Regions from separate parts of the Staphylococcus caprae genome, predicted to be linked through region 3. Evidence: riboswitches for the same ligand, from Rfam matches in the RefSeq annotation. Region 3 holds a riboswitch; each other region holds the start of a gene.
What was found. Region 3 has a riboswitch for thiamine pyrophosphate ahead of JMUB898_RS09295 (ECF transporter S component). Riboswitches for the same ligand answer to the same signal wherever they lie in the genome.
Positions count from the first base shown of each region.

Region 1 (8,053 bases), 440 kb from region 3:
TTTAACAAAAAGTAAAATCACTGAGTATAAAGCACAGTCACTAATATGGTTATAACTCCAAATTTTAAAACTCCAAATATTATTTTCATACAATTATGTGCTCACTACATATACAAGAAAGCGCTTTTATAATATAATATAGATGTAAATTAAGAATATGTACATATCAGAAGGACATCGCATTTTTATAAATGAACAAGGGGAGATTTCGTGATGAAAAAGATAATGATTACAGGCGCATTAGGCCAAATTGGAACCGAGTTAGTTGTGAAATGTAGGGAAATTTACGGTACTGAAAATGTATTGGCTACTGATATAAGGGAACCTGAAGTCGATTCTCCGGTTCAAAATGGACCGTTCGAAATTTTAGATGTTACAGATAAAGATCATATGTTTGAATTAGTAAAAGACTTTGAAGCAGATACATTGATGCATATGGCAGCATTATTATCTGCGACTGCTGAAAAGAACCCATTATTTGCATGGGATTTAAATATGGGTGGGTTAATGAATGCCTTAGAAGCGGCACGTACATATCACTTGCAATTCTTTACACCAAGTTCTATTGGGGCGTTTGGTGCGTCAACGCCTAAAGTCAATACGCCACAGGTAACAATTCAACAGCCTACAACGATGTATGGTGTAAATAAAGTCGCAGGTGAATTATTATGCCAGTATTATTTCGTTAAGTTTGGTGTAGACACTCGTAGTGTAAGATTCCCTGGACTTATTTCACATGTGAAAGAGCCTGGCGGAGGTACAACAGACTATGCAGTAGAAATATACTTTAAAGCAGTGAGAGAAGGTCGTTATACTAGTTATATCGATAAAGACACATACATGGATATGATGTACATGGATGATGCGATCGATGCCATTATTAAATTAATGGAAGCTGATGGTGCTAAATTAGAAACACGCAATGGATATAACTTAAGTGCAATGAGTATTGAACCTGAAATGGTTAAGAATGCGATTCAAGAATTTTATCCAGACTTTGAATTAGATTATGATGTTGATCCAGACCGTCAACAAATTGCATCAACTTGGCCAGATAGTATTGATACAAGTTGTTCTCGTGGCGAATGGGGATTTGATCCTAAGTATGATTCAGCTTCAATGACAAAGGTAATGCTTGAGGCTATCGAAGAGAAAGAAAAGGTTGCTAAATAACCACTCACTATTTACAACGAAGTTCACTTATTTTTTGGGAGTGAGACAGAAATATAATTTATCAAAATTACTTTCGTTGTCTCACCCCGGCAAGGATGGCTAGGATTGAAAGAAGCTTGATATAAGCGCACTTTCAATTCAGACATCTACTGCCAATATATTAAAGAAGGTTGAGACAATTGATTATGTCCCAACCTCTTTTAATTTGTTGCGAAGTTAATTTATTATTCAAGTATTTTGTATAATATAAATAACGAAACTTGTAACTTTAGTATGGTAATGTTTAACTAATTAAGAATACATAAGTACATTTGGGTATTTATTTTGAATATTTAGAAAACTTATTGAATAGTAAATATACGATTGATATAATCTAGTATAACTATTCGATTGGGAGAAATTATTAGGAGGCAATAATCATGTCAGAAAAAGTAAAATTTGAACAACGAGATAACTTAAAAGAGAAGCCAGATCCATCCAATTTAGGCTTCGGTCAATATTTCACAGACTACATGTTAAGTCTGGATTATGACGCAGATAAAGGTTGGCATGATATGAAGATTGTGCCTTACGCACCATTAGAAGTTTCACCAGCTGCGCAAGGTTTACATTATGGTCAAGCAGTTTTCGAAGGTCTTAAAGCATATAAACATAATGATGAAGTCGTTTTATTCCGTCCAGACCAAAATTTCAAACGTATTAATAATTCATTAGCACGTTTAGAAATGCCTGAAGTAGATGAAGAGGCTTTACTAGAAGGATTGAAACAACTTATTGATGTTGAACGTGATTGGGTACCAGAAGGAGAAGGACAATCTTTATACATTCGTCCGTTCGTCTTCGCAACAGAAGGTATACTTGGTGTACGTGCGTCTCAACAATATAAATTATTAATTATCTTATCACCATCCGGTGCTTATTACGGTGGAGACACATTGAAAGCAACAAAAATCTATGTGGAAGATGAATATGTACGTGCCGTTCGTGGTGGTGTAGGATTCGCTAAAGTTGCTGGTAACTATGCTGCTAGCTTACTTGCACAAACCAATGCTAACAAGCTCGGATATGACCAAGTTTTATGGCTAGATGGTGTTGAGCAGAAATATGTTGAAGAAGTGGGTAGCATGAACATCTTCTTCGTTGAAAATGGAAAAGTAGTTACGCCAGCATTAAATGGTAGTATTTTACCAGGTATCACTAGAAAATCAATTATCCAATTAGCTGAAGATTTAGGATATGAAGTTGAAGAACGTAAAGTTTCTATCGAAGAATTATTCAATGCTTACGATAAAGGTGAACTTACAGAAGTATTTGGTTCAGGTACAGCAGCAGTTATTTCACCTGTTGGTACACTTCGCTATGAAGACAGAGAAATTGTTATCAATAACAACGAACCTGGTGAAATTACACAAAAACTTTACGATACTTATACAGGAATCCAAAGTGGCAAATTAGAAGATAAATACGGCTGGAGAGTAGAAGTCCCTAAATATTAATTTGTCTTTTTCAGAAAGAGCTTTCTCATATGAGAGGGCTCTTTTTTAAATACCATCTTTTCAATAACAATCCTCTTTTCTATAATTATCGATGTCTCTATATTACAATAATAAATAAACGTATAAACTAATAAAATCATTTTCAGGAGAGAAGTAAAGATGGAATGGATATTATTTGATAAAGATGGCACGCTCATCGAATTTGATAAAAGTTGGGAGAAAATTGGTGTCCGTCTCGTTGATAAACTATTAGAAACATTTCCGGTTCATGACAAAGAGGTTGCGCATCGTCAACTTGGAATTATCGATGACAAAATTGTTCCTGATTCAGTGATGGGCTCAGGATCTCTAGGAGATATGATTAAATCTTTTAATGATGTGACGGGTCAAGATACAACGGACTGGACAAGAGATACAAGTCAAGAACTTGTTGATACGAGAGTTCCTGAAAATAACTGGATTGAAGGCGTACAAGATGTGATTCAAGAACTTAGAAATGAAGGCTATAAAATTGGTATTGTCACAAGCGATACGAAAAAAGGCGTGAATCAATTTTTAGAGGAAACACAGTCGAAATCATTATTCGATCTCATCATCTCTACAGAAACACATGCTGAAGAGAAACCTAATCCAAAGGTGTTGGCACCCTTATTTGATGCATATGATGTTTCACCAAATCAAGTGGCGATTATAGGTGATACAGCCAACGATATGAAAACGGCAATTAATGCTAAACTAGGTCTAGGCATTGGTGTACTCACTGGGATTGCTAAAAGAGAAGAATTGCATGAAGCGGATGTCATTATTGATAGTGCTAAAGATGTGAAACAAATTTTAGACCAGTACAAAAATGAATCAAATTGATATAGAAAAGCGTGGGAACTTGAATCACTATACTAAACCAAAGTACAACTTTTGGGTACAGTACAGACTCAAGAAAAAGACCACGCTTTTTAAAATATCTTAGTTGCGCTTTAACGTTTTGCTTTATTCTAATCCTAAACGCATACGGAAAGTTTCATCTTGATAAGCACTTCTGAATCGTCCACGTTTTTGTAATTCAGGTACAATCAATTCCACAAAATCTTCTAAACTATAAGGTAAAGAAGGTGGCATAAGATTAAAACCATCAGCGACACCTTCATCTATCCATTTCTCCATGGTATCTACAATTTCTTCGGGTGTACCTATTAGAGTAAGATGGCCACCTCCCGCACTCAAATATCCTAGTAATTCGCGTACAGTAGGTTGCTTGTCTTCAATAATGGCGAGCACGGTTTCATAACGGCCAACGGGACCTTTAAACGCTTCAACAGGTGGTAAGTCTGGCACAGGTTGATCCAGTTCCCAATTTGAACAATCTTGTTGAACGAAAAAGCTCAATTGCTTTAAGGCATCTTCAATAGGTAGGTAACGATCTAATTCTGCTTTTTTAGCCATTGCTTGCTCGTGTGTCTCTGCCACATACGTAACTAAACCAGGAAAAATTTTGATGGCTCTATTTGGGGTTTCACTTTTAGTAATGGCATCAGTCAATTTGTCACGGTAAGCACGTGCTTGTTCAATATTCCAAGAGACAGAATAAACAACATCAGCATATTTTGCGGCTAGTGCGACACCTTCTTTAGAGGCACCGGCCTGCATAGATACTGGTTTTCCTTGAGGACTTTGTGGCGTTGTTAATGGCCCACGCACTTGAAAGTTGTCACCTTTATGATTGAAAGGTTGAATATCGCTAGATTCTAGTATTTTATCGTCCTGTCTGTTAGGAACGAAAGATGAAGTTGACCATGATGTAAATAATTGGTTCATGACTGACGCAAATTCATCCGCTTTTTTATAACGTTCAGATCTTTCTGGTAACTTTTTAAGACTGTGATTTTGAGCTTCTGCATCGGTCATAGATGTGACTAAGTTCCATCCCACTCGACCTTGAGTTATATGATCTAGACTGAGTAATTGTCGTGCTGCTGTAAATGGATTTGAAAAGGTGCTAGAGATTGTGGGTACCAAACCAACATGAGAGGTCACTTGAGCAATTGCGGTTAAATTAATGATAGGATCAAACCAAAACGCAGGCAACGTTGTATCGTCACTTGCATTAAAAGCTTGATTATCTGCAAAAAATACAACATCAAAATTTCCTCTTTCAGCAATTTGAGCCAGATGCTGATAGTACGATATGTCTCCGATTTGTTCTATAAACGAATCATCCATTTGCCATGCTGCTTGATGATGTCCACATCCATAAAGTAAAACACCTATGTTAAGTTCACGTGATTCTTCCAATTATGACACCTCTTTGTCTCTCTATTTTAATAAAGAATGACTTGAAAAATTGAGACATTAATTCATTGTTAATCCGCCATCAACTGTAATATTTTGACCAGTGATGCCACGAGCTTCATCTGATGCCAAATAGACCACCATATTTGCTACATCTTGTGGTGTAGTTACCTTTTTTAAAGGTGTAGTTTGAGCAATTAAATCGAACACTTCAGGTGTCGTGACTGCACTTGCGTTTGTTGTTTTTAATAATCCTCCAGAAACGACATTTGCAGTAATCCCATATTGTCCTAACTCTGCTGCAATGTTACGTGTGAATCCTATCAAGCCAGCCTTTGCAGTAGTATATTCATGATAAGGAACTACAGGGTTTTGATATAAATTTGTGCCGATATTTATAATTCTGCCACCTTGCTGGTTGATAAATTGCGGGATGACACTTTGAGTGACATTGAATGCAGCTTTTAAAGTGCCGTCCAGTTGTTGTTGGTAATCATCCCATGTTAAATCTTTGAAACTTTTTTGTTGATTAGGATCAAATTTAAAGTTAACTAACGCATTATTAATCACAATATCGATCTTTCCAAAGTGTGCTGTAGCTGTTTCAATCATTTGGTTAACTTCATCACGACACGTCACATCTGCTTGAATTGCGATGGCTTTTTCATCACTTATATGTTCAATTAACGCTTCGGCTTTTTCTTTACTCTGCTTGTAATTGACGACGACATTATAACCTTTCTCAATTAATGTTTGAGCGATTTTAGCGCCTAGACCACGACTGCTTCCTGTAACGATTGCTGTTTTTGACATAATAATCCTCCAATAAAATAATTGTAATTAGGTAAAAAAATGCACAACCCTTCCGTAAGAAAAGTTGTGCATCTTAGTGATTAAATATTTAAACAGTTTAATGGTAAGATTGATGTCCACACTTTCCTACGCTAGTTCGAACTAGTTCAGGTTCAAAGGGTTTGGATTGTCTCCATCTCAGTTAAAAAACACCCCTAGTGCAAATAATTAACTTGTAATATTAACGTATATTTAATTTATATGGTTGTCAAACATAGGATGTGAGCTATGTTTCAAGTCGTTTTACGATCTTGTATCTACATTTCGATGTGTCTGTATGATGTGTGCAATTTTCTCAATAATTGGGTCTAATGAATCGAAATCTTCATGAATATCATACTCATTGATATTGACGCGCACGACAGGACACGCATTGAAATTGTTAATCCAATCTTCATAACGTTTAAATAACTTCTTCCAATATTCTGGATCTGTATTGATTTCCATGTCACGACCACGTTGCTTAATACGGTCAATGACCTCGTCATAATCACATTCTAAATAAATCAGTACATCTGGTTTTGGAAAATAAGGTGTCATTACCATAGCATTAAATAATTCTGCGTATGTATGGTAATCTTCCTGACTCATTGTACCTTGTTCTTCGTGCATTTTCGCAAAGATATCAACATCTTCATAGATAGAGCGGTCTTGCACAAACCCGCCACCATATTCAAACATACGTTTTTGTTCCTTGAAACGTTCCGCTAAAAAGTATATTTGTAGGTGAAAACTCCAACGTTCGAAGTCGTGATAAAACTTATCTAAGTAAGGATTATGATCAACATTTTCAAAAGAAGTTTTAAAATTTAATTTGTCAGCAAGTGCTTGCGTTAATGTAGATTTACCTACACCTACAGTACCTGCAATCGTAATCACTGCATTTTGAGGAATGCCAAAATTATTCATCTTTGCTATCTCCAATCATGGGTTTTATTAATTCTAAAATTTCTTTATAATCGTTATCATTTTCCACAAAATCTTTCTCGGTTGTATCAATAAGGATCACGTTTGCGCCTTCCTTTTTTAAAGATTCATAATATGCTTTATAATCTTTTTTCAATGTTAATAAATAATCATCTTCAATCGTATGTTCGAAGTCACGATTACGTTTGGCTATTCTAGATTTCAAAATATCTAAATCTGCATCTAAAAAGATAATCATATTAGGCATTTCAAGATCCTCAGTTAAAATATCATAAATACGGCTGAATTTATCAAATTCTTTCTCATCTAACGTATTGCTCGCAAAAATTTTATTCTTATGTATGTGGTAATCACTTACAACACCTTGATCTAACGCTTCAAGATCTCTAATTTGTTTATATCTATTACACAGAAAGAACATTTCAGTTTGGAAACTCCATTTTTCAATATCGTCATAAAAATCTGAGAGAAATGGATTTTCGTCAACAATTTCTCGTTCTTCATAATAGTTAAGCGTCTGACTGAGCTTGTGTGCAAGTGAGGATTTACCTACACCTATAGGTCCTTCAATTGCAATAAATGGTTTATTCATATTCACTTCTCCAAATGTTAAAATAGACATTGAGTATTGTACCATAAGTGAGGTATTGCAACACATATGAGAACTGATAATGATTACATGCGTTTAGCAATTAAAGAAGCAAGAAAGGCTCAAGAACTAGGGGAAGTTCCAATTGGCGCTGTCATCGTGAAAGATAATCACGTTATTGCTCGCGCTCATAATTTGAGGGAAACATTACAACAACCCACGGCTCACGCTGAACACATTGCTATCGAAAGAGCGTCAGAAGTGATTGGGAGTTGGCGTTTAGAAGATTGCACGTTGTACGTCACTTTGGAACCGTGTGTGATGTGTGCAGGTGCAATTGTGATGAGTCGTATTCCACGCGTCGTTTACGGTGCTATTGATCCTAAAGGTGGCTGTACAGGGAGTTTAATGAACTTATTAGCACAGCCGCAATTTAATCACAGAGCGATAGTTGAGTCTGGTATTTTGGAAAATGAATGCAGCACACTGCTACGTGAATTTTTCAAAAACATACGCCAACAAAAGAGATCCCTCAAACAAGCCAAGATACAAAATGACACAAATTTGTTAGAATAACTGTGTAAATTAAAGGTGACAAGCTTTTAGATAAACTAGTAAATCAATTAGTTATGCATGAAGAAGAGTGAATACTCGAACAGTAGTAAGATAAGGCTGGGATTCAAATTTATAATCTAAATAAACGAAGTATTGATAGCGACACGCCTGCAGG
Region 1 is NZ_AP018587.1:2,366,823-2,374,875, reverse strand. It holds gene JMUB898_RS11480 (NAD-dependent epimerase/dehydratase family protein) at 214-1,173, shown strand; gene JMUB898_RS11475 (branched-chain amino acid aminotransferase) at 1,593-2,669, shown strand; gene JMUB898_RS11470 (HAD family hydrolase) at 2,829-3,533, shown strand; gene JMUB898_RS11465 (LLM class flavin-dependent oxidoreductase) at 3,657-4,958, opposite strand; gene JMUB898_RS11460 (3-oxoacyl-ACP reductase) at 5,016-5,768, opposite strand; TPP riboswitch at 5,875-5,974, opposite strand; gene JMUB898_RS11455 (deoxynucleoside kinase) at 6,051-6,716, opposite strand; gene JMUB898_RS11450 (deoxynucleoside kinase) at 6,709-7,326, opposite strand; gene tadA (tRNA adenosine(34) deaminase TadA) at 7,393-7,899, shown strand.
Region 1: another riboswitch for thiamine pyrophosphate. It lies ahead of JMUB898_RS11460 (3-oxoacyl-ACP reductase); the one in region 3 lies ahead of JMUB898_RS09295 (ECF transporter S component).

Region 2 (8,053 bases), 600 kb from region 3:
GCAGAATCAAAAGTATTAAAACAAACTTCAGATTGGTTTAGCATTATTGGGGACGGTTATGTTGCTTTATTACAAATGATTGTCATGCCACTTATTTTTGTATCTATTGTAGCAGCATTTAGTAAAATCCAAATTGGGGATAAATTTGCGAAAATCGGTACCTTTATTTTTATGTTTTTAATTGGAACCGTAGCGATTGCAGCCATTGTCGGCATTATCTATGCATTGATTTTCGGTCTAGACGCTTCATCGATCGATTTAGGAAGTGCTGAGCATTCACGTGGCTCAGAAATTAGTAAGCAAGCTAAAGATTTAACTGCTAATACATTGCCACAACAAATTCTTGAATTATTACCAAGCAATCCATTCTTAGACTTTACAGGTCAACGTACCACTTCAACTATCGCTGTTGTGATCTTCGCAACTTTCGTTGGTTTCGCATACTTACGTGTAGCGCGCAAACAGCCTGAACACGGTAATTTATTAAAACGTGGTATTGAAGCTGTATATGACATTGTAATGGCTATCGTCACTTTCGTTTTACGTTTAACGCCTTATGGCATCTTAGCAATTATGGCTTCTACACTTGCCACAAGTGACTTTGGAGCGATTTGGACTTTAGGAAAATTCCTACTCGCTTCTTATGCAGCATTAATAACGATGTATGTGATTCACTTAATCATTTTAAGTGTATTAGGTATTAATCCAGTTAGATATGTTAAGAAAACGTTAGAAGTATTGATCTTTGCATTCACTTCTCGTTCAAGCGCAGGAGCCCTACCTTTAAATATTCAAACTCAAACGCAACGTTTAGGTGTTCCAGAAGGTATTGCTAACTTCTCTGCAACATTTGGATTATCAATTGGACAAAACGGTTGCGCTGGAATCTACCCAGCTATGCTAGCAATCATGGTCGCGCCTGTCGCACATGTCCATATCGATTTCCAATTCATCATTACACTGATTGCTGTAGTGATTATTAGTTCATTTGGTGTCGCAGGTGTAGGTGGCGGTGCAACATTTGCATCAATTTTAGTATTATCTACATTAAACTTACCTGTCGCACTTGCAGGTGTACTTATTTCTATCGAACCTTTAATTGATATGGGACGTACCGCATTAAATGTGAATGATTCAATTTTAGCCGGAACAGGTACTGCACGCTTAACTAAAAATTGGGATAAAGACACATTTGAATCTAACCATTACGGAGAATTATCATCTAGTTAATTTTTATTAAAATGAATTTTAAACGAATAAGTATATGGTTCCATTATCTATCATATGCCTCACAAGCTTCTTATTTAAGGAGTTTGTGGCGTTTTTATTTAACTTTAGAAATAAGATTGAGTTATCAACTACTATACAACTGTCTTTGTCCAGAAAATCAACGATTCAAATACTTCATTATAAATTAATACTCTATTTAAACTGTTACGCTCTTCTTCGATTAATTCATCATTTATATACGCGTTTTTATAACTATGCTATGTTAGAAGTTAGGTATAACAAATCACTAGGGGTGCATGTTGCATGCTGAGAGAAAGGTACCCTTTCAACCCTTGAACCTGTTGGTTAGTACCAGCGTAGGAAAGTGAAATATATTTTTTATTTCTTTCAAATTCACTTTTTTACGAAAATTTGTTTGTTGGAGGAATTTTTTTATGGAAAAATTAGTAGTCGGTTTAGAATGGTTCTTAAATCCTGATCATTTGCCTTTAATTTTAGGAATGGAAAAAGGTTGGTTTAGCGAGCAAAACTTAGAAATTGAAATGATTGAACCTGAACAACATTTTGATGCTTTAGAAGAAATTGAAAATGGTTCAATGGATATCGCGATTACTGAGCCTATCCATCTTGTTGAATATAAAGCGATGAATGAAAATGTAGTTGGCTTCGCTCGATATCTACATACAAATGGCGGTGTGATGTACAACAAAGACAAAGGTATTCAATCACCTAAAGACTTAATTGGCAAACGTCTTCAATATCCGGGTGCTCCTGGATCAGGAGGTATAGCAATTGCTAAAACTATGATTGAAGCTGATGGAGGCATGTATAATGTAGGAGATATCGTCCCTATAAACAATAGCTTTTATCATACTGATGCATTGTTAAATGACAAGGCAGATGCAGCTACACTCATTTTTGAGAATTTCGAAATACTTGAAGCGAGAAATGCAGGATTGAATGTAGATTATTTTGCTTTAAAAGATTACAATGTCCCAGACTTTTGTCAATTAATTTTTATTACTACACCTGATAAGTTAGAAACAGACAACCAGAAACTCAAAAAGTTTATTAAGGTCATTCAAAAAGCTATACAATATATCAACAATAATTTAGAAGATGCCATCAATATATATGCAGATTACACCCAAACAGATATTAATAATAAATTAAATAAAGACACCATTGAAGCAACAGCTAAATGTTTTACTAATGATTTGTCTATGAGTTCAGACTTCTATAATGACTTACAATTATGGTTACAAAGTACAGGTAAAATCAAGCATACGATAGATGCAGAAAAATATTTTACAAACCAATTGTTATTCAGTAGATATACCAAATAATAGGAATAAGCTACAGAAAATAAGTTAAAAATCCTAAAATTATAGCCTATAAATGAATTCGGGTTTGAAAGTTCATTTATAGGCTTTTTTCCAATTATGAATTATTTTTTGATGAATCCAGCTTTATGCAATTGGTCTAACATATCAGGTCGTGTTTTACTACTTAAGAATTGCTCAATTTGTTCGGACCATGTTTCAGTACGCTCCCCATTTGTACGTTCCTTATAATAGTCACTTACAATTTGATCATACGCTTCTAATTCACGACGTTGTTTATCATTACTTGCGTCGTAGCTATTTTTATGGAAAATGTGTTCAAACGGTAATCTTGGTTTCGGCGCACCATTCTCATCCTCAGCAGGTTCACCTACTGCCATACCAAATAGAGGGAAGGTATAATCAGGTAAGTCTAAAATTTCACGTACACGCGCCACATCATTACGTAGAGAACCTAAATAAACGATGCCATATCCCATATCTTCAGCAGCTACAGCCATGTTTTCAGAAACAAGTGCGACATCTATAGAGCCGACTAGCAAGCCTTCTGCTGATGAAAAAGAAATACTCATATCTGATTCAGCGTTTTCATTTACAAGACTATGACGATAATAATCTAAAACAAATACAAATAAGTACCCATTATCTACAACATACGGTTGACCAGAAACTTCTTTTAAATCTTCTTTGATTTTAGGATCATCAATACCAATGATTGAATACGTTTGAAGATAACTTGACGTTGATGCTGATTGACCAGCTTCCACTATCTTCTTCACTGCGTCATCGCTAAGCGGACTTTCTTTGAACTTTCTTACTGAATGATGCTTTCGCATTAAATCGTAAACATAATCTGACACAAAATTCACTCCTAATAAAATATATCTTCATCGTTGGATACCATTTTATACCCTAAATATGAAACTTTTAAATCTATTTGCACACACTTCGTTTAAAAGTTATCATAATAGTAGTAATTTTCAGATATTTTAAGGAGAGATATCATGACACAACCCAACAAAAATATTTCTAACGCCCTTTTTAAAGCATATAGAAGTAGAAGACCTATCGATTTCGTTAGCGAATCTTATCAAATTAGTGAAGAAGAAGCATATCTAAACCAAGATGATTTACTCGAACAATTAAAATTTAAAGACAATACCTACGTTGCTGGCTATAAGGTGAGTATGACGAGTAAGACAACACAAGCTATCGCCAATACAAATGAACCAGCATATGGAACAATTTTATCTAATAATATTTTAAAAAATGGTGACTCAGTATCACTTTCTTCATTATTTTCTCCATTATTAGAACCAGAAATTATGTTTATAGTGAAGGAAGACTTACCTTATGATGCTGATTTGCAAACCATTGTTTTAAATACTCAAATTGCTGCTGGTATTGAAATCCCAGATGCTAGATATAAGAATTGGTTCCCGAATTTCACGTTGGGCGATTTAATTTCTGACAACACTGCGACTGGTATGATTGTTGTAGGCGAAAGCGTAACCCCTCTTGATATAGATGCATTCGCAAATGTGGATTTAAATTTATACAAAGATAATGAATTAATTGCTACAGGATCTTCATCAGAAGTGTTAGGGAACCCTGTTCATGCAGTGCATTGGCTTATCAAAAAGTTACACTCACATGGTAAACAATTGAAAAAAGGGCAAATGATATCTTCCGGCACATTTATCTCACCACTTAAATTAGAATTTGGAACTTATCGAGCAGAATATAGTGGTATTGGTACGGTTGAGTTCACAGTTAGTAAATAATCAACAAAATAAACAGAGATTAATTCAGAATGAGTGATACGACTCTGGATTAATCTCTGTTTTATTTATATAAACGGTCGTAAAAGAAAATTTATAGCTCAGATGTTATCATTAAGATATAGATGTAATAAAATTACACTCTATTATCAATAAAACATGTTTAGTTGAGAATGATATGTGCTATTTACAATATGAAAGGTCAAAATAAAAACTCAATATACCAGGTAATTTACCATTTCTATTTGAGATACGCTTAATATTGAATAACTTTCTTTTGACGCTATTCAAAGCTACTCTAATTTCATTTTCTCAATTAAAAAGTTTCTAAAGTTGACTATTTAAAGTCGAGATGTGATAATACTTAACAAGAGATTAGAATTATTATAAACAAACAATTATTGTTATGTAATTCTAGCTTATACTTAAAAATTTCAGGAGGTATTTACCTATGTCTTTAATTAACAAAGAAATCTTACCATTCACAGCGCAAGCTTATGATCCAAAAAATGATGAGTTTAAAGAAGTTTCACAAGAAGATTTTAAAGGTTCATGGAGCGTCGTATGCTTCTATCCTGCTGACTTCTCTTTCGTATGTCCTACAGAATTAGAAGATTTACAAAATCAATACGAAAAATTACAAGAGTTAGGTGTTAACGTATTCTCAGTATCAACTGATACTCACTTCGTACACAAAGCTTGGCACGATCATTCAGATGCAATCAGTAAAATTCAATATAAAATGATTGGCGACCCATCTCAAACAATCACTCGTAACTTCGATGTATTAGATGAAGAAGCTGGTTTAGCTCAACGTGGTACATTCATCATCGACCCAGATGGTGTAGTTCAAGCAGCTGAAATCAACGCTGACGGTATCGGTCGTGACGCTAGTACATTAGTAAACAAAATCAAAGCAGCTCAATACGTACGTCAACATCCAGGTGAAGTTTGCCCAGCAAAATGGGAAGAAGGTTCTGAATCATTACAACCTGGTTTAGACTTAGTAGGTAAAATCTAAGGAGGCATTAAAACATGCTTAATGCTGATTTAAAGCAACAATTACAACAACTATTAGAGCTAATGGAAGGCGACGTTGAATTCGTCGCTAGCCTTGGCTCAGATGATAAATCAAAAGAACTTAAAGAGTTACTAGATGAAATTGCTGGAATGTCAGCTCGCATCACGGTAACTGAAAAGGATTTAAAACGTACACCAAGTTTCTCAGTAAACCGCCCAGGTGAAGAAACTGGCATCACGTTTGCAGGTATTCCTTTAGGTCACGAATTCAACTCTCTTGTATTAGCAATTTTACAAGTAAGTGGTCGTGCCCCTAAAGAAAAACAATCTGTTATTGACCAAATCAAAGGCCTCGAAGGTCCCTTCCATTTCGAAACTTTCGTTAGTTTAACTTGCCAAAAATGCCCTGACGTTGTTCAAGCATTAAACTTAATGAGTGTTATTAACCCTAATATTACTCATACAATGATTGATGGCGCAGTATTCCGCGAAGAATCTGAAGACATTATGGCAGTTCCAGCTGTCTTTTTAGATGGACAAGAATTTGGTAATGGTCGTATGACTATTCAAGATATCTTAACGAAATTAGGAAGCACACAAGATGCTTCTGAATTTAATGATAAAGACCCTTATGATGTACTCATCGTAGGCGGTGGCCCAGCAAGTGGTAGTGCTGCCATTTACACTGCTCGTAAAGGTTTAAGAACAGGCATCGTTGCTGATAGAATTGGTGGCCAAGTGAATGATACAGCTGGCATTGAAAACTTCATTACTGTTAAAGAAACAACAGGTTCAGAGTTCTCATCTAATCTTGCTGATCATATTTCACAATATGACATTGATACAATGACTGGTATTCGTGCCACTAATATCGAAAAGACAGACTCAGCAATCAAAGTCACTTTAGAGAATGATGCTGTATTAGAAAGTAAGACTGTGATTATCTCTACAGGTGCAAGTTGGCGTAAACTTAATATTCCTGGAGAAGATCGCCTTATCAATAAAGGTGTAGCATTCTGCCCTCACTGTGACGGCCCTCTATTTGAAAACAAAGACGTAGCAGTTATCGGTGGCGGTAACTCTGGTGTCGAAGCAGCTATTGATTTAGCTGGTATTGTTAAGCACGTAACATTATTTGAATATTCTTCTGAATTAAAAGCAGATAATGTTTTACAAGATCGTTTACGTTCATTGGAAAACGTCGACATCAAAACGAATGCTAGAACTACAGAGGTTATCGGCGAAGACCACGTAACTGGTATTAGTTATGAGGATTTAAATACTGGCGAAACACAAGTAGTCAACCTTGATGGAATCTTTGTTCAAATCGGCTTAGTCCCAAATACTGCATGGTTACAAGATGCAGTTGAGTTAAATGGACGTGGCGAAGTCGTTATCGATCGTGATAACGCTACAAGCCTTCCTGGTGTATTCGCAGCAGGAGACGTAACAGACCAGAAAAACAAACAAATCATCATTTCAATGGGCGCTGGCGCTAACGCAGCGTTGAACGCATTTGATTATATTATTAGAAATTAAGTTTTAAATATATACCTATCATAATATCTTCACATGGACAGAGTCTTAATCACTTAAGACTCTGTTTTTTTATACATTTATCACTCTTGGTGGTAGATACTAAAAAACGATATGCCAAAAGGTTTGTTATAAAGCACAGCCACAAAGTAGCCATATCTCACGTTCAAATGTAGTTCTAAAACGTTCAAATATTTTTTCATAAATGATATTCTATTACGTGTGTAATAACAATAAAATGTATATACTTAATATGAGTGATGTAAAAAAGGAGTTTCTCAATTCTATGAAAAAGAGAGTAATTGTGAGTTTATTATTAGCACTTTCATTAACACTTGCAGCCTGTTCCAATAATAGTGAAGATGATAATAACCAAAATGATCATAGTAGTGCACACGCACCTAAAAGCGCTAAAAACATTAAAGAAAAAGATATTTTCTCATCAAATAAAAAAGGACAAAATATTAGCGACTCTGAAATGAAAAGCGCTCTAAAAAAATACCTACAAGTTAACAACGACGTATTAGATAATAAATACGTGATGCAACACAAGTTGGATAAACAAAGTGATAGTAGTCCTAAAATAACAAAAGATCAAGCTAATAAACTAAGTGAGCTTTCTAATTTAGCTGTTAAAAATGACCTACACTTTAAAAAGTTCGTGAAAAACAACAAAATTCCTAAAGAATATAAAGATCCTACGCAACGAATTATCAATTATTTCAATGCGTTGAATAGTACAATCGCCAATGTTGATGAAGATATTGAGGAATTAAATTACCAACCTCAAAACACTATCAATGTTGTTGATGTTCCAACTAAATATGCGGGCGATGTGAATAAAAAACAACAAGATAAAATTAAAGACTTCCTTAAAAAGAAAGGTATCGACACAGAAGTATTCGATAAATAAGAAGTAAACAACACTAGCTTCTATTTGATGTTCATTGATGCATCAAATAGAAGTTTTTTTAATACTTTTGACAGCGCTATCAATTTACTTCACACTAAGAGTGACTAACTTCATTTACATAATTATAAACTTTTAAAAACTTAAATAGGAGTGACTTGATGAAGCTACGCATAAGTTTTATAATCTTAGCAATCTTATCAACAGTAGCAATGGTTCTTGTTATGGCTAAA
Region 2 is NZ_AP018587.1:2,532,002-2,540,054, forward strand. It holds gene JMUB898_RS12245 (L-cystine transporter) at 1-1,230, shown strand, start outside; TPP riboswitch at 1,509-1,610, shown strand; gene JMUB898_RS12250 (ABC transporter substrate-binding protein) at 1,665-2,576, shown strand; gene nfsA (oxygen-insensitive NADPH nitroreductase) at 2,678-3,433, opposite strand; gene JMUB898_RS12260 (2-keto-4-pentenoate hydratase) at 3,578-4,357, shown strand; gene ahpC (alkyl hydroperoxide reductase subunit C) at 4,806-5,375, shown strand; gene ahpF (alkyl hydroperoxide reductase subunit F) at 5,390-6,913, shown strand; gene JMUB898_RS12275 (NDxxF motif lipoprotein) at 7,197-7,823, shown strand; gene JMUB898_RS12280 (hypothetical protein) at 7,982-8,053, shown strand, end outside.
Region 2: another riboswitch for thiamine pyrophosphate. It lies ahead of JMUB898_RS12250 (ABC transporter substrate-binding protein); the one in region 3 lies ahead of JMUB898_RS09295 (ECF transporter S component).

Region 3 (8,053 bases):
ACTCTCTTGTAGTCAAATTATTTAGCTTTGTTATTAACTAATTCCATAACTTCTTCTTGTGTTGCACATTCAATCGCGCGGTTAGCTAATTCAGCCATTTCATTCTTACTTAGACCATTAATTTGTCTTCTCGCTTTAAGAATAGACGTAGCACTCATTGAGAACTCATCTAAACCTAAACCTAATAATAATGGAATCGCTGTTTCGTCTCCGGCCATTTCACCACACATGCCAGTCCATTTACCTTCTTTATGAGAAGCTTCAATCACTTGTTTCACTAAACGTAAAATAGATGGGTTGTATGGTTGATATAAATAAGATACACGTTCTGACATACGGTCAGCAGCTAATGTATATTGTATTAAATCATTTGTACCGATACTGAAGAAGTCCACTTCTTTCGCAAATACATCTGCTAACGCTGCAGTTGCTGGAATTTCCACCATGATACCTAATTCAATATCATCAGAAATGTCATAACCTTCATTTTCAAGGTTTTTCTTTTCCTCTAAAAGAATAGCTTTAGCATCACGGAATTCTTTAATTGTAGCAACCATTGGGAACATGATATTCAACTTACCGTAAGCAGATGCACGTAATAATGCACGCAATTGCGGTCTGAAAATATCTTGTTGCGCTAAGCATAGACGGATTGCTCTATAACCTAAGAAAGGATTCATTTCTTCAGGTAAGTTTAAGTATGGAAGTTCCTTATCTCCACCGATATCTAAAGTACGAACAACAACACGTTTACCGTCCATTGTTTCTAATACTTTTTTATAAGCTTCAAATTGCTCTTCTTCTGTTGGCATTTGGTCTCTTCCCATATAAAGGAATTCTGTACGGTATAAACCGATACCTTGTGCGCCATTTTCAATGACACCTGGTAAATCGTTAGGTGTACCAATATTCGCTGCAAGCTCTGCATGTACGCCATCAACAGTTACTGTATCAGCATCACGTAGTTTTTGTAATTCCTTTTTATCTTCAAAGAAACGTTCGCGTTTATTTTGATAGGCAATTAACTCATCTTCAGTCGGATCAATAATTACGTCACCTGTAATACCATCGACAATAATCATATCACCCTGTTTAACTTGTTGCGTGATAGACTGTGTACCCACGACTGCTGCAATTTCAAGTGAACGACTCATAATTGCAGAGTGACTTGTTCTACCACCAATATTAGTTACAAAACCTTGCACAAATTCTTTATTCAATTGTGCAGTATCTGAAGGTGTTAAGTCGTTACCAATAATAACGACACTTTCATCAATCATGCTTGGATTTGGTAAATCTACGCCTAGAATATGCGCTAATACACGTTTAGAAACGTCTCTAATATCAGCAGCACGTTCTTTCATGTATTCATTATCCATAGATTCGAAAATGGTAACAAATTGAGTTGTTACATCATTTAACGCAGTAGCTGCGTTGACTTTGTCATTTTTAATTTTATCTTGGATAGGTTGAATTAACTCTGGATCATCTAAAACTAATAAATGAGCATCAAAAATAGCTGCTTTATCAGCGCCTAATTGAACTTCTGCATTGTTTCTAATCTTAGTTAATTCAACTTTAGATGCTTCGATAGCTTTATTGAATTTATTAACTTCGCCTTCTACATCAGTGACCTTTTCATTACTGTCAAAAGATAAATCAGGTTCTACTAATAAGTAAGCTTTTGCGATTGCTACGCCGTCTGACGCAGCAATCCCTTTAATTAAGTTAGACATAATTATTTAGTTAATCCTTCTTTTGATAAGACATCACTGATTGATTCAATAGCATCAGTTTCATCGCTACCGTCAGCATAAATAGTGATTTCAGCATCTTTACCTACACCTAAACTCATAACACCCATGATTGATTTTAAGTTTACTTTCTTCCCGTTATATTCTAATTGAATATCTGAATCAAATTTTGATGCAGTTTGAACTAACATTGTAGCAGGGCGAGCGTGAATCCCTGTCTCATCGATAATTACATATGATTTTTGTTCCATAATTATATTCTCCTTCGTATAGTTAGAATCTTCAATATTATTACAATCTAACATAGATTTTATACAATAACTTTACCAAAACCGGTTGCTAAATTCAATTCGTTTAAAACCGGTTTCAGTGTCATTATTTACATTTCAGTGAAAATTATATCATTTACTACAAGTTATTGATAACTTTTTCACATTTTTCTACGTGATCTTTACCAAGCTTACTCATAAAGTAGTAACTGATTGAAGCTGATACAGCTTGACCAATCACTGGGAACCATCTTGTTTGCTTGGCAGCCGCACGTTTAGCAACATCTTTGATTACAACTTTCAATAATGCTTCTGATACTTTTCTTCCTACAAATTGACTTCCTTGAATCGCAGCTGCAGACATAATTCTTTCTTTAACGTCATCTCCAAGAGAATTCACTTGTTTATGGTCTAGTCCATAGATTTTATTAACATCTTCTATAATATCTCTCATTAATTTAATATCTACACCAAAGTCTAAACCTGGAATTGGTACAACGCTCGCACCAGAAGAAAGTAAAGATTTCTTCTTAACAAGTGTTAAAGCCTTCTCGCGACGTTGTTTTAACTCCTCTTGTGTCGTGGGTAAGTTACTTTTTTCTTTAATTTCTTCAATATTTAAAAGTGAATTACCTACTTTATTTGTAATATCATTAGTAAATTTACTTCTAATACCCATATTCTTACACCCTTTCATAGTTTCATCTCAATAAATCGTTATACCCATTTTAGACAAATTAATGCTTAATATTAATAAATACTGCTTTTAAATATTTTGAAGGTTTATAGTGTGGATGTGTTTTGAAATCTTTTGGCAAGCCCATCACTTCGCTTATTTCAAATTCTACACCTGCATCAGCCAATGTCTTTTTAATCACATTTTTAAAGGATTTCAATGGAAAAGCACTTGAATTTGTACATAATAATAATGATCCTTCTGGTGCTAAAATGTTTAATGCACCTTCAATTAGTGCATTATAATCTTTTTGCACTGAAAATGTCTTTTTCTTATTTCGAGCAAAACTAGGAGGATCAATAACGATTGTTTCATACTGATGACCATGACGTGCTGCATAATTATAGAAATCAAATGTATCCATGACATAAATATATTCGGATTTAGGATCAATACCATTGAGTCCAAAATTCTCTTCAGTTAATCCTCTTGAACGATTTGCTAAGTCAACGCTAGTAGTTGATCGTGCATTTTGAGCTGCTATCACTGAAAAGGCACCCGTATAACTAAATAGGTTCAATACATCTCTATCTTCAGAGAATTGATCACGTAATTTCTTTCGTACTTCCTTTTGATCTAGGAAGATACCTGTCATCAATCCATCTTCTAAATCTACATTATAAAACGTAAAGTTTTCTTCTATAATTATAGGGAAATCAGGCGCCTCACCTTCTACAAATCCACCTGTATATTCCGTATCTTTAAATCTCATTTTTTCATAAATAGATGTAAAACCAAAGACTGCCTTCACCGCTTCTATGACATTGTATCTGAATTTATAAATGCCTTTAGAGTACCATTGTATTAATAAATGCCCATCGTAATTGTCGATAGTGAGTCCCCCTACACCATCTCCTTCAGCATTAAAAAGTCTAAATGCATTGGTACCTTCGATATTAAAATAATATTCTCTTTCCTCTAATGCCTTTTCGAATAACTTAATGAAAAAGTTAGTGTCGATAACTTCGTTCTCATCGTAACTTAATACCCAACCTAACCCTTTGTGTTGGCGTCCTACATAACCCGTAGCAATATATTGCTGTTGCGCAGTTACAATTTTGACTAAATCTCCTTCTTTTAAATGGTCGTGCGCATAAATATCATCTTCATCTATTAGCGGATAATGATTGAGATACTTTGTCTCTTTACCTTTATTTAAAGTAGCAATCTTCATCATCATTAAACCTCTCTTTCTATTTATTTCAGTTTCTATCTTTTATTTTCAAAAAATCGTAAGTTCAATTTCAAAAATCATTTTAACAAATAATAGAATCTAATAATACGTAAAAAAGCCACTGTCATTGAAATATCAATAACAATGGCTTTAATCAATCATTCACTTACGGCTTCTCACGTAATTGTAATGAATAAGCGACAATAATCGCAATTAACATGAGTAATAAAATAGGCGTAATAAAGATTGATAGTAATAAACCGTGAATCATGATGTTGATAAATTCAGTTAAGAATTTAAAGAACAATATACTACCCATAAAGAGTTGTAAATAATAAAATTTACCTCTTAGATAGTAAGTTAAAGTCGTAGCAATATAGATGATGACTATGAAGAGTAATAAAATAAGCGTTACCCATTCTACAACGTATTGTGTTTGTGATAACTCCCACTCTCCTGATAAGAACAGTGAGTTGCGGTTATTAAATTCTAAGAAAGTAAAGAATAAAATAACTACGCCACATAACAACTGAACATACATAGGTTTAATCCATTTTGGCTTTCTCATCCAATTAGGAATATCATCCTCTTGAATATCGACAATATTTTTAACTTTTTCTTTGAATTTATCTCTTTTAGCTCTAATTTTATCTAAATCTACACTTCTTCTCGTCTTGCGTGCATATTCTGTTGTCTTATCTTGTAGTTGTTTAAAATGAACTTTAGTTTGATTAGATACATTTCCTTTATTCGTTCTAGAAAGTTCTGGTTCTTCCTCACCGAGTTCTTCTTTCGTTAATGGTAATGAACGTCTTAAGAATAAGAAATTCCAAATAGACATTTGTCCTAACAACCACATAATAATGAAGAAGGCATTCACACTTAAAATATCGATGGATTCAATTTCGTTAGAATCAATACGTCCATATAAAGCTATTTGCGTAATTAAATAACTGATACCATACGTTACAATAATCCACATAAAATGATTTTTATGATTATGTTTGTTTAATTCGTCTTTATAAACAATGTAACCAATATGTACGATGAACGGTATGATAAATACAATTGCGAAGAAACCATATACTTGAGTCATTAATAATAATGTAATGATGAAATACAAAATACCAACAACTAAAAAGAAAATAGAAATGTCATAGTCATATTTAATTGTTCTAAATAAAGTATGACCTAATAACATGACTAAGATACCAAATAAAATAATGATAATGGCACTTATAATTGGGAAACTACCTATAAACCTACTCATCACTTTAATAATTTCACTGAAGAATGCATTAAGAAATTCCCATACATTATGTACATGTGTATTAACTTTTTTATCACCATTAAACTGCTTAATTAATGGTAGATTTATGAGAATGATGAGACCTGTGAAAAGTGAAACGATACCGATAATATAGCTAAATATGATCTCGGTGTGTTTCTTAAGAAAAGACATACTGTTCACCTCAAACGTTATTATATATGAAGATTTTCTAATTGTCTTTAAATTAACCATAAATACGTCTAGAGACCTACAAAGGTTTATTAATAGGATAACGGGGTAAATGTAATGTGTAAACAATAATTCCTATATAAGGGGTGGAAATTATTATGGGAAAAGAAGAATTTGAAAAGAAATCAGCTGAAAAAGCAAAAGAAGCAGAAGAAAAGCTAAAAGAACAAAACGAAGAAAAATCTAATGATACAGAACAAACCAAAAAAGATGTTCAAGATACGTTAGACTAATAACAATATATCATTACGAGGCTGGGATATCATTTCATATCTCAGCCTCTTTCATGTAAACGTACAGGCTTGAGTCGGAATGCGCTTATAGTAAGTTCCTTCTATCATAGCCCTCCTTGCCCGTGGGCCTCAACATGGAGAATTTCTTTTTCAAGAATATTTTGCAAACAACGCAAGTTGGGTATGGAAGAACGCAATTCATTTTGCTAAATGATATTTCTATACCTATACGCTTTTATTGATTCAATTCATTTTATTCTAAAAAATATTTAAACTATATTTTAAATGACAAAACTATCTTGACAATACTTTAGAAAAATCATACATTAAAGTTAAATTAAATATACGAACGCACTAGGGGTGTATGTATTTATACTGAGATGAGGTTTATCCTCAAACCCTTTGAACCTGATCTAGCTAGATACTAGCGTAGGAAAGTGTTGTTAACTATAGAATCTAATGAACTTGAAACATTTAGATATATTTTCTGACGCACAACTTTCCTAGGGAGGGTTGTGCGTTTTTTTAGGAGGAAAAGTAATGTCAAAAGGTTTAAAACTATCAGAAATACTTGTAACAGTATTGATTTCTGTAGTCTTTGCTATCATTTATAACTTATGGTGGTTCTTCTACAACATTGTTCAAGTTGCAGGTATTCATCTAGAACAGCTTACATACGGCGTATGGTTTATGGCAGCTGTTGTGTGTTACCTCATTATTCCTAAACCAGGGATAGCTATATTAGCAGAGTTAGCAGCTGGCGCTGGGGAAACAATCGTTATGGGTAAATTTGATATACCAACGATTATTTACGCTTTACTTCAAGGTTTAGCGTGTGAAATCGTATTTGCAATCTTTAAATATCAGTCACGCTCAGCAGCAGTAGCAATGCTTGCAGGTTTTGTGACTGCCATCGCAACTTTCCCTGTCGATTACTTCTACGGTTATTTAAATGAAGTTGCTGGATGGAACTTATTCCTATTTATTCTGTTCCGAGCAATTAGTGGTATTGTGATTACAGGATTAATTTCTTATTGGATTGTTAAAGCACTCGATAAGACGGGAGTAACCAAACTCTTTAGACCAGCTTCTCAAAATGACTACGACAACCTATAAGGGGATTTTTTAATTGTTAAAAGTAAAAAACTTACGTTTGAAATATCCAAACGGGGATAGAAAAATATTTGATAACTTAAATATTAAAATTAATGATAAAGAAAAAGTGCTTTTACTCGGTCCATCTGGATCGGGTAAAAGCACGTTGCTTAATGTACTTAGCGGCATTGTTCCTAATTTGATTGAGCTTCCTATGAAATATGATGAATTAGAAATTGACCGCCAAAGTGGTGTTATTTTTCAAGATCCTGATACACAATTCTGTATGCCAAAAGTGTATGAAGAACTGGCTTTCGTTCTTGAAAACAGACAAGTCCCTCGCAGTGAGATGGACAAGGAAATTAAACACGCGCTTGAATCAGTTGATTTAAAAGTGACCGATCAAACTTATATTAATCATTTAAGTGGTGGTATGAAGCAAAAATTAGCCATTGTAGAAACGATATTGCAAAAAGCTGAAACATTATTTCTAGACGAACCCACTGCTATGTTAGATGTCAAAGCGACTGAAGATTTATGGAAGAAATTAATTGAGTTATGGGACAATCAAACGGTATTAATTGTTGAACATAAAGTTAAACATATCTGGCAACATGTGGATCGCGTTCTTCTAATGAATTATGAAGGACAAATTATTGCAGATGATACCCCTGACCATATTCTTAATCACTATGAACATTTATTAACTGAATATGGCGTTTGGCACCCAAAAGCTTGGGATAATGCCCCTCGCCCTGTGCCACTTGCTCCTATGTCTAATAAAGCGTTATTTAAATTTGAACATGGCGCAATCATTCGTGGTAAGAAAACATTATTTTCCGTTGATGAATTTAAATTTGGCGCCGGAGAATGGTTAACTATTACCGGCAAAAATGGTGCAGGTAAAACTTCATTATTAGAATCCATGCTACAATTAATCAAATATAAAGGTCTAATGACTTACGACAATAAAGAATTGAAGAAGATTAAACACGCAGCACAACATATGTATCTTGTATATCAGAACCCAGAGTTACAATTTATTACTAATTCTGTATATGATGAGGTTCATATCCATTACAACCATTTAGATTCTGAAAATGCTAAACAAGAAACGATGCAATTACTCGAGTTACTTCATTTGGATAAGGTTCAAAACCAACATCCTTTTGAAATATCAACTGGACAAAAACGACGTCTAAGTGTTGCTACCGCCCTAAGTTCTAAAGCAGATATCGTATTATTAGATGAGCCTACATTTGGACTGGATAGT
Region 3 is NZ_AP018587.1:1,927,492-1,935,544, forward strand. It holds gene ptsP (phosphoenolpyruvate--protein phosphotransferase) at 18-1,736, opposite strand; gene JMUB898_RS09270 (phosphocarrier protein HPr) at 1,739-2,005, opposite strand; gene JMUB898_RS09275 (hypothetical protein) at 2,163-2,702, opposite strand; gene JMUB898_RS09280 (class I SAM-dependent rRNA methyltransferase) at 2,761-3,933, opposite strand; gene auxA (lipoteichoic acid stability factor AuxA) at 4,100-5,395, opposite strand; gene graF (glycopeptide resistance-associated protein GraF) at 5,551-5,685, shown strand; TPP riboswitch at 6,032-6,138, shown strand; gene JMUB898_RS09295 (ECF transporter S component) at 6,226-6,801, shown strand; gene JMUB898_RS09300 (ABC transporter ATP-binding protein) at 6,815-8,053, shown strand, end outside.

Region 4 (8,053 bases), 1.0 Mb from region 3:
CAATAAATGGGACTTGGTATGTTTGGCAAAGTGATTTTAATTTTAAGGCTAGTTGCTTTTTATCCTCGCCTTTTAGAGCAGTAGGGCCTTTTTCTCGAAACTGATACAAAGTGATGCCAGCTTGTAATGCCTCTTCTAACACTTGTTCAATTGTTCTACCTTCAGGTATATCTTGTGTACCACAAATAAAATATACTTGTAATTGTTTTGGATTAAACATTTATGACTGAACCTCTTCTTTATTTACATATTTTTCAAATGTTGCATAATCTAAATTGTATAATTGATCCAATAGCTCAGGTAAGAATGAACCTGGTCCACGTACATGCTTTTCATTTTCAGCAAGTTCTGCTGCGATATTATAAATACTTACCGCTTCAATTAAAGCCTCTATAGATGGTTGCGTATTTCTAAATAAGAAACTAGCGACAACACCACCTAATAGACAGCCCGCCCCAGTAATATTAGCTAATAGAGGTGAGCCATTAGAAAGCTTCACTATCTGTTGATCTTGAACGATGACGTCTTCTTTACCAGTAATGACAACTGCCGCATTCAAACTCTCAGATGCCTTCTTAGCAATATCAATTGGATCAAGCGAATTATCGCTGTCTGTGCCTTTCATAGTCGTTTGCGAATCTATCAGTGTTAAAATTTCAGACGCGTTACCTTTAATCACCGTGACATCTATTTGTTCCAAGAATCGCTTACAAAATTGCTTACGATATGTAGATGCACCTACTGCAACTGGGTCAAAGACAATAGGTGTGCCTTGATCATTAGCAATTTTACCAATACTCATAATATCTTCTTCATTTTCATGAGTAAGCGTTCCAATATTAATTACGAGTGCACTTGCAACTTGATAGAATTCCTCTGCCTCTTCAGGTGCTTCACTCATCGCAGGACTTGCGCCTAAACTAAGTAATCCGTTCGCCGTGAAGTTTTTAACCACATCATTCGTATAACATACGATAAGTGGATTTTCGGAACGTAAACGCTCTAAATTATTCATCATCCAAACCTACTTTCTTTAAAAATGCAAAGTGATTAACAGGACCTCTTCCTTTACCAATTTCTGGTGTGTGCTCAATACTCATGGAAATAAATGCTTTAGCTTTTTTCACTGCTTCGTAAATTGAGCGACCTTTAGCAAGTTCTGCTGTTATTACTGCTGAAAATGTGCACCCTGTTCCGTGCGTGTGTTTCGTATCGAAACGTTTATTTTCAAACGTATACACATCGTCTTTAGTAAATAAGAAGTCTTTCGCATTATTTAAGTCTGCAGAGTGTCCACCTTTAATCACGACACCTTTACTACCAATTTCATTAATAAAAATGTCGCCAGCTTTACGTATGCTTTCTTCATTATCAATCTTTAAACCAGTGATTTCTTCAGCTTCAGGGATATTAGGTGTTACCACATCTGCTAAAGGTAAAAGCGTAGATTGTAAATGTGATTTTGTGTCATCATCCATCAACGAATCTCCACTTTTAGCTAACATCACAGGGTCTATAACATATGGAATGTCAGAATATCTTTCCAAATAAGTTTGAATAAGTTCCATTGTTTCCTTGGTCGCAATCATTCCTGTTTTAATTGCATGAGGTAACTCATCATCAAATACGCTTTCTAATTGTTCTTTCACCCAGCTTGTTTCGAGATTGTGAATATGTTGGACGCCTAGTGTGTTTTGAGCGACGATACTTGTAATCGCTGCCATTCCGTACACACCACATGAATGAAATGATTTTAAATCAGCCATAACACCCGCGCCACCTGTAGGATCTGTTCCTGCGATGGTTAATGCAATTTTAGGTTTATTCATGTTTTTCTCCTCCGAAATTCCATTTTTCATCAATATAAGCCATATTAAAGAAGTTACGTTCATGAATGGTACTTTGTAAGAAATTTTCTTTAATTTCTTCTTTTTGTGCTTTTGTGCATTCTTCTGTTAAACGATCCATTAATTGGTCGAATACTTCTACAAGTGGATCCATTTCAGTACTGTAGAAATCGAACCATTTTGCTGTAATTGAGTCTCTATTGAGGGCTGGATCTTTGATTGCACGTTTTGCTACCACTGCATATACGTATGGACAAGGCGCCATCGCTGCTATTGTATATGCTGCATTTTCATGTGCGTAAGCATTGTAGTACATGTGTTTTATATAATGGTCTCCACTAGGTGGCCAAACCTTTTCTTTAACAATTTCATTGTAAGGTTCATTGATATAGTCTGCTAATACTTCATGTGCTTCAACTTCACCTTCTAGCATAAATTCTATTTGCTCTACTAAAAATTTAACATCCTCCATTGTAGGCACTTTAGGTACAAGTAAAGCGTAAAGATTACTAAATTCCTTCAAATAAGACGCATCTGCTCTTAAGTATTGACGGACTGCCTGTTTAGATAGTGTTCCTGCGAGTAAATCTTGAATAAAACCATCATTATAAATATCTTCAATAATTGGTTGTGCTGCTTCCCTTAATTCTTTTGAAAATGTCATTCGTATGCCTCCTTGGATAATAAAAAAACTACTTTCCAACAATGAAAAGTAGCATGATCAAGGCAAAAAGATGCTTATTTGATTATGACTACTTTCCTACGTTGGTACTAACCAAATCAGGTTATAAGGGTCTGAATCACTTCATCTCAGCCAAACGGCTCCCCTAGTAGTTATATTGATGTATTTCATCTATCACATTATCAAACGAATACCTGTAAATCAATCAAATGGGCTGTAAAACATGAAAAAACCACCTTCTCATTGAGAGAAGATGGTTAATTGGACTCATAAACTTAAATTATGCAGTTACCCATTGGTTAGCGCCTGCAGTGTTGTATAATTTAACTGCTGCAGCATCTTGTACGCTTTCTGGAGCGTTAGCTGGTGATTGACCTTTATATTGACTTGGAGCTACTGAATCCCAAGTTGATTGTAAGAATTGATATTTACCAGCTGCGCCTGAAGATGGGTTGATTGCATGAATGTCGCCACCTGATTCACGTTGAGCAATTTGTTGTAAATGAGAATTTACATTTACTGATGAACCACTTGATGCTTTACTACTTGAAGTGTTGTTAGATGGTGCACTGTAAGAAGTAGTTGCTTTAGCTTGTGGTTGTTGAGTTTGCTCTGTTTGTGGAGCAGCTGTTTGCTCAGGTTGAGCTTGGTTAGATTGTTGTTGTGCACTTACTTGTTCAGCTGAAGTTTGGTTATTTGAAGCTGAAGCTTGTTCGCTTACATCTTGTTGTGGAGTTGCTTGACCAGTTTGTGCATAGTTCCAGCTCCAGTTATTACCGTCTGATTCGAAGTGGTAAGTGAAGCCGTTATAATCGAATGTTACGTTATAAGCACCTTCTTGGATAGGGCTTTCGTTTAATGATTGATCATTTGATTGTGCTTTTTGTGCTAATTCTGCTTTATCTACGTTAGTAGCTTCGCTTGCATGAGCGTCATGACCAGCGTTACCTGCTACTACGCCTAATCCTACTGCTAATGATGATGCAATTAATGTTTTTTTCATTATTAAAAATCCTCCTAAAAGTGATTTGTTTTCTTAACTAATTTACAAATACCACTCTAACATCTGAAAATACGGTGTAGGTTACAGTGAAATAAAAAAAACCGTTACTTTTTTACACTCGAATTACACTAAAAATTAATTATAAATAGAATTAAAATTCTATTCAAAACTGTCATGACAGTTTTGAATTTGTTTCGATTGCAAAATGTATCTGTAATATAAATGAAATCTGTCAGATAATTGTATGTATGTTGTGGCTAAAAATAAGGATTTATAAAAGCGACCTATTCTTTAATATTGGCCGATTAAAGTAGGTCGCTTGAGTATAATTGAAAGAAAAGGATAATTTAAGTTTTATTAAAATAAGATGGAGTTTAGGGGGAGTTAATTATTATATATTGATAGTTTCAAATTCGTCTGAGTGATAAGTGTCTTCGTCAAATTGATTTTGAGAGATAATTTCGTTACTTTTTGTTTTGGGAGACATGAATTTAATCGTTTCTACATATAGTTCGGTTACAAAATGTGTTTGCCCTTCTTTTTCATATTTTCTTGAACGCATTTGTCCAGTTATCCCTACTAAAGTAGCTTGACTGGTATATTTTTCAATATTCGTAGCTGTTTTACCAAATGCCTTACACAGTAAATAGTCGCTCGAAACTTCATTATTTTCGTCTTTGTAATTTCTTTCTGTTGCTACACAAAACGTTGCAACTCTACTATCCTCCTTTTCATATATTTGGGCATCTTTAGTTAACCTACCAACAATTACTATTTTATTTAACATGTGTCACCTCCTTCTTGTAATACATCTTAATTGAGAAGGGATCATTTGGTCAAAGTGACAAATATCCCTAAAACGTTAGCTATTTGTAGTATATTTTTGATATATTTAAAGAAAATAATGATTAAATAAGTACAACACTGCTTGTAATTTAATTTATTGTATATTTTTAAAAAACAAATGGGATGTGAAATAATGAAGACATTTAAGGCAGTACGATTTCAGATTGTAAATGAAAATGGTGGCGTTTCAGAATATGAAATCGAGGATGGCGTTATTATAAATAAAGAAGGAAGTGGCACAGGCTGGCTACTTGAAATCGTTATTTCAAATGAACACTATGAAACATTTCAAACTTATATGAAAGACCAAAAGTTATTAGATATTAGAGTAGTTATAACAAGACCGGCTAATGATCCTGCACTCTTTGATGCCACTGTCAAAAACGTTGCGAAATTTAAGAAAACAATGTCAGTTGTATTTGAATGTCATATTTATACTTTAAGACAGGTGTACGCAGAAAGCCTATTAGAAGAGTTAGTTGACGAAGGATTAACAGGAGAAGAACTTAAAAAAACCTTTAACCGAATGATGCAATCTAAACCAAAATTAAAAGATGAAAAATTTGAAAGAAATTAAATTACGGGTTCCTATCGCAAAATAATAGGAACCCGTTTCGTTATATATTGAATTAATTATGCATCTTGAATAGCAAATGTAAGTTCACAACTACATGCTAATTGACCATCCACTGTAGCTTTGGCAGTACCTTTACCAATAGGACCTTTAATCTTAGTAATTTCTACTTCTAACATTAATGTGTCACCAGGTGTGACTTGCTTCTTAAAGCGACATTTGTCTATTCCAGCGAATAGTGCGATCTTACCTTTATTCTCTTCATTATTTAACATTGCTACAGCACCAGTTTGAGCTAATGCTTCAGTAATTAGTACTCCTGGCATTACTGCATAATCAGGAAAATGCCCTTGGAAAAATGGTTCGTTACCAGAAACTTGTTTTAACCCTACACATCTCTTACCTTCTTCGTATTCAACTACTCTATCAATCAATAAGAATGGCTGTCTATGTGGGATAATTTGTTTAATTTGATTATAGTCAAAAATTGTTTCCATTATGTTAAACCTCCGAAACTTGAAACTTTGTTGTATTCATTTTAATCATTGACACGTTGGATATCTGCACCAAGATCTTTTAATTTACCATGTAAATTGACATAGCCTCTGTCTAGATGTTTAAGTTCAGTCACTTGTGTCGTACCATCTGCTACTAAGCCAGCTAAGATTAACGCTGCTGCAGCTCTTAAATCAGTTGCTTTAACTTGTGCCCCTTGTAATTGACTTTTACCTTCAATTTTGGCACTTCTTCCTTCAACATTAATATTTGCATTCATTCTTCTAAATTCAGCTACATGCATGAATCTATTTTCGAAGACTGTTTCAGTAATAACTTTATGGCCATTTGCAGTTAGTAATAAAGCCATCATTTGTGATTGCATATCTGTAGGGAACCCTGGATGAGGTAGTGTTTTAACGTCAACAGGATTTAAATCACCTTCTGCAGAAACACGAATGCCATCTTCTTTATAATCTAAATTGACGCCCATTTCTTCTAATTTATAAACTAGGCTCGCCATATGTTCTTTAATCGCACCACGTACAAAGATGTCTCCTCTTGTAATGGCACCTGCAATTAAAAGTGTACCTGCTTCAATTCTGTCAGGAATGATTGAATGTTCGACACCATGTAACTTTTCAACACCATGAATCGTAATGGTATCTGTTCCTGCGCCTGTAATTTTACCGCCCATTTCATTAATGTAGTTAGCTAAATCGACAATTTCAGGTTCTTTAGCTGCATTCTCTATAATGGACTTTCCAGATGCTAATGACGCTGCCATAATAATATTCTGAGTAGCACCTACACTTGGGAAATCTAAATGAATTTGTGTACCTTTTAATCCGTTTTTGGCGTTTGCATAGATATTACCATTTTCTAAGTGAATCTCAGCACCTAGTGCTTCGAACCCTTTAATATGTTGTTCAATCGGTCTACTTCCAATTGCGCATCCTCCTGGTAGTGCTACAATTGCATGACCAAGTCTTGCTAACAATGGTCCCATTACTAGAATACTCGCTCTCATTTTACTCACGTATTCATATGGCGCTTCCTCATTTAGCTTTTTAGTTGCATCAACAGTCACAGCATTTTCTTCTTTATGATAAGAAACATCTGCGTTAAGTGTTGATAGAACATTATTAATCGTTTCTACATCGCTTAAAGCTGGAACATTAACAAGTTTACTTTCACCCTCTGAAGCTAGTAAAGAAGCTGTTAAAACTGGTAATACCGCATTTTTTGCTCCTTCAACTTTTACTTCACCTGTTAATCGATTTCCACCTTTGATTACTATTTTATCCATCTTTAATCCTCCACTTATAACTCCTATTACTTCTTCATTTCCCTGATTATTTATTTAATATTCATTCTATAATTATATCCATTATTCAATATAAATAACAGTTTTAGAATTACTTTAATAAATATTTAACTTGAGTTGAATATTGTAATAAATCAACAATAAAATTACTTACTGAAGTTCCTAATAAAATCGCTACGAATATCATACAGACTTGCACTTGTAATGCATAACCTTTTTTGAAAAATTGGTCTAATCTAATAGAGTTTAAAGCCCAATAAGCTATGCAAATACATATGACGTGTAAGAAAAGATGTACAATTGCAAATTGACTCAGATAATCCATATTAAACTCCTTCGCAAGATTACTGTATAACATTGTACACGAAATAACGTGATAAAGATACTTTAATAAATTAGTAAATAAAGATGAATGGTATTAGAATTTAAAAAAGGTTCGAAAGCGTTGCTCACGCCATCGAACCTTTTTGATTATTATTTAAACTCAGCCACACGTAAACGGTTGTTAGCACGTTCTAACGCTCTTTTGGCTCTATTAATGTCACTATTATCATCATCATTTTCTAAATGTGATTCTGCTCTCGACTTAGCTAATTTAGCTCTCTCAACATCGATTTCGTTAGCAGCTTCTGCTGTTTGGACGATAATTGATAATTTATGTTGTCTAACTTCAACAAAACCATCACTAACTGCTACATATTCATTACCATTGTGAAAGTTAACTTTAACATAGCCAGTTTTTAATGCGGCAACTGTTGGAATGTGTCCACTCATGATACCCATTTCACCAGCTGTCGTTTGTAATACAGCTAGTTCTACATCTTCACGATCGTAGACAGAACCATTAGGAGTGACAATATTTAGGCTTAATGTATTCATTATCCATACCTCCTAATTATTAGACTTCAACACCCATATCTTTGGCTTTTTCAATTACGTCTTCCATACTACCTAATAAACGGAAAGCATCTTCTGGAATATGGTCATATTTACCATCTAAAATATCTCTGAAATCAGATACTGTCGTTTTTACAGGTACATAAGAACCTTTTTGACCAGTGAATTGTTCAGCTACGTGGAAGTTTTGTGATAAGAAGAATTGAATTCTACGTGCACGTTCTACAGTTTGTTTATCTTCATCAGATAATTCATCCATACCAAGAATAGCAATGATATCTTGTAATTCTCTGTATTTTTGTAATGTAGATTGAACTTCACGCGCTACATCGTAATGTTCTTGACCAACGATTGATGGTTCTAAAGCTCTTGAAGTTGAAGC
Region 4 is NZ_AP018587.1:902,845-910,897, reverse strand. It holds gene thiE (thiamine phosphate synthase) at 1-220, opposite strand, end outside; gene thiM (hydroxyethylthiazole kinase) at 221-1,015, opposite strand; gene thiD (bifunctional hydroxymethylpyrimidine kinase/phosphomethylpyrimidine kinase) at 1,008-1,829, opposite strand; gene tenA (thiaminase II) at 1,822-2,511, opposite strand; TPP riboswitch at 2,588-2,686, opposite strand; gene JMUB898_RS04270 (transglycosylase family protein) at 2,810-3,532, opposite strand; gene JMUB898_RS04265 (single-stranded DNA-binding protein) at 3,924-4,319, opposite strand; gene JMUB898_RS04260 (YwpF-like family protein) at 4,512-4,955, shown strand; gene fabZ (3-hydroxyacyl-ACP dehydratase FabZ) at 5,012-5,449, opposite strand; gene murA (UDP-N-acetylglucosamine 1-carboxyvinyltransferase) at 5,491-6,756, opposite strand; gene JMUB898_RS04245 (DUF1146 family protein) at 6,866-7,099, opposite strand; gene JMUB898_RS04240 (F0F1 ATP synthase subunit epsilon) at 7,249-7,653, opposite strand; gene atpD (F0F1 ATP synthase subunit beta) at 7,673-8,053, opposite strand, start outside.
Region 4: another riboswitch for thiamine pyrophosphate. It lies ahead of tenA (thiaminase II); the one in region 3 lies ahead of JMUB898_RS09295 (ECF transporter S component).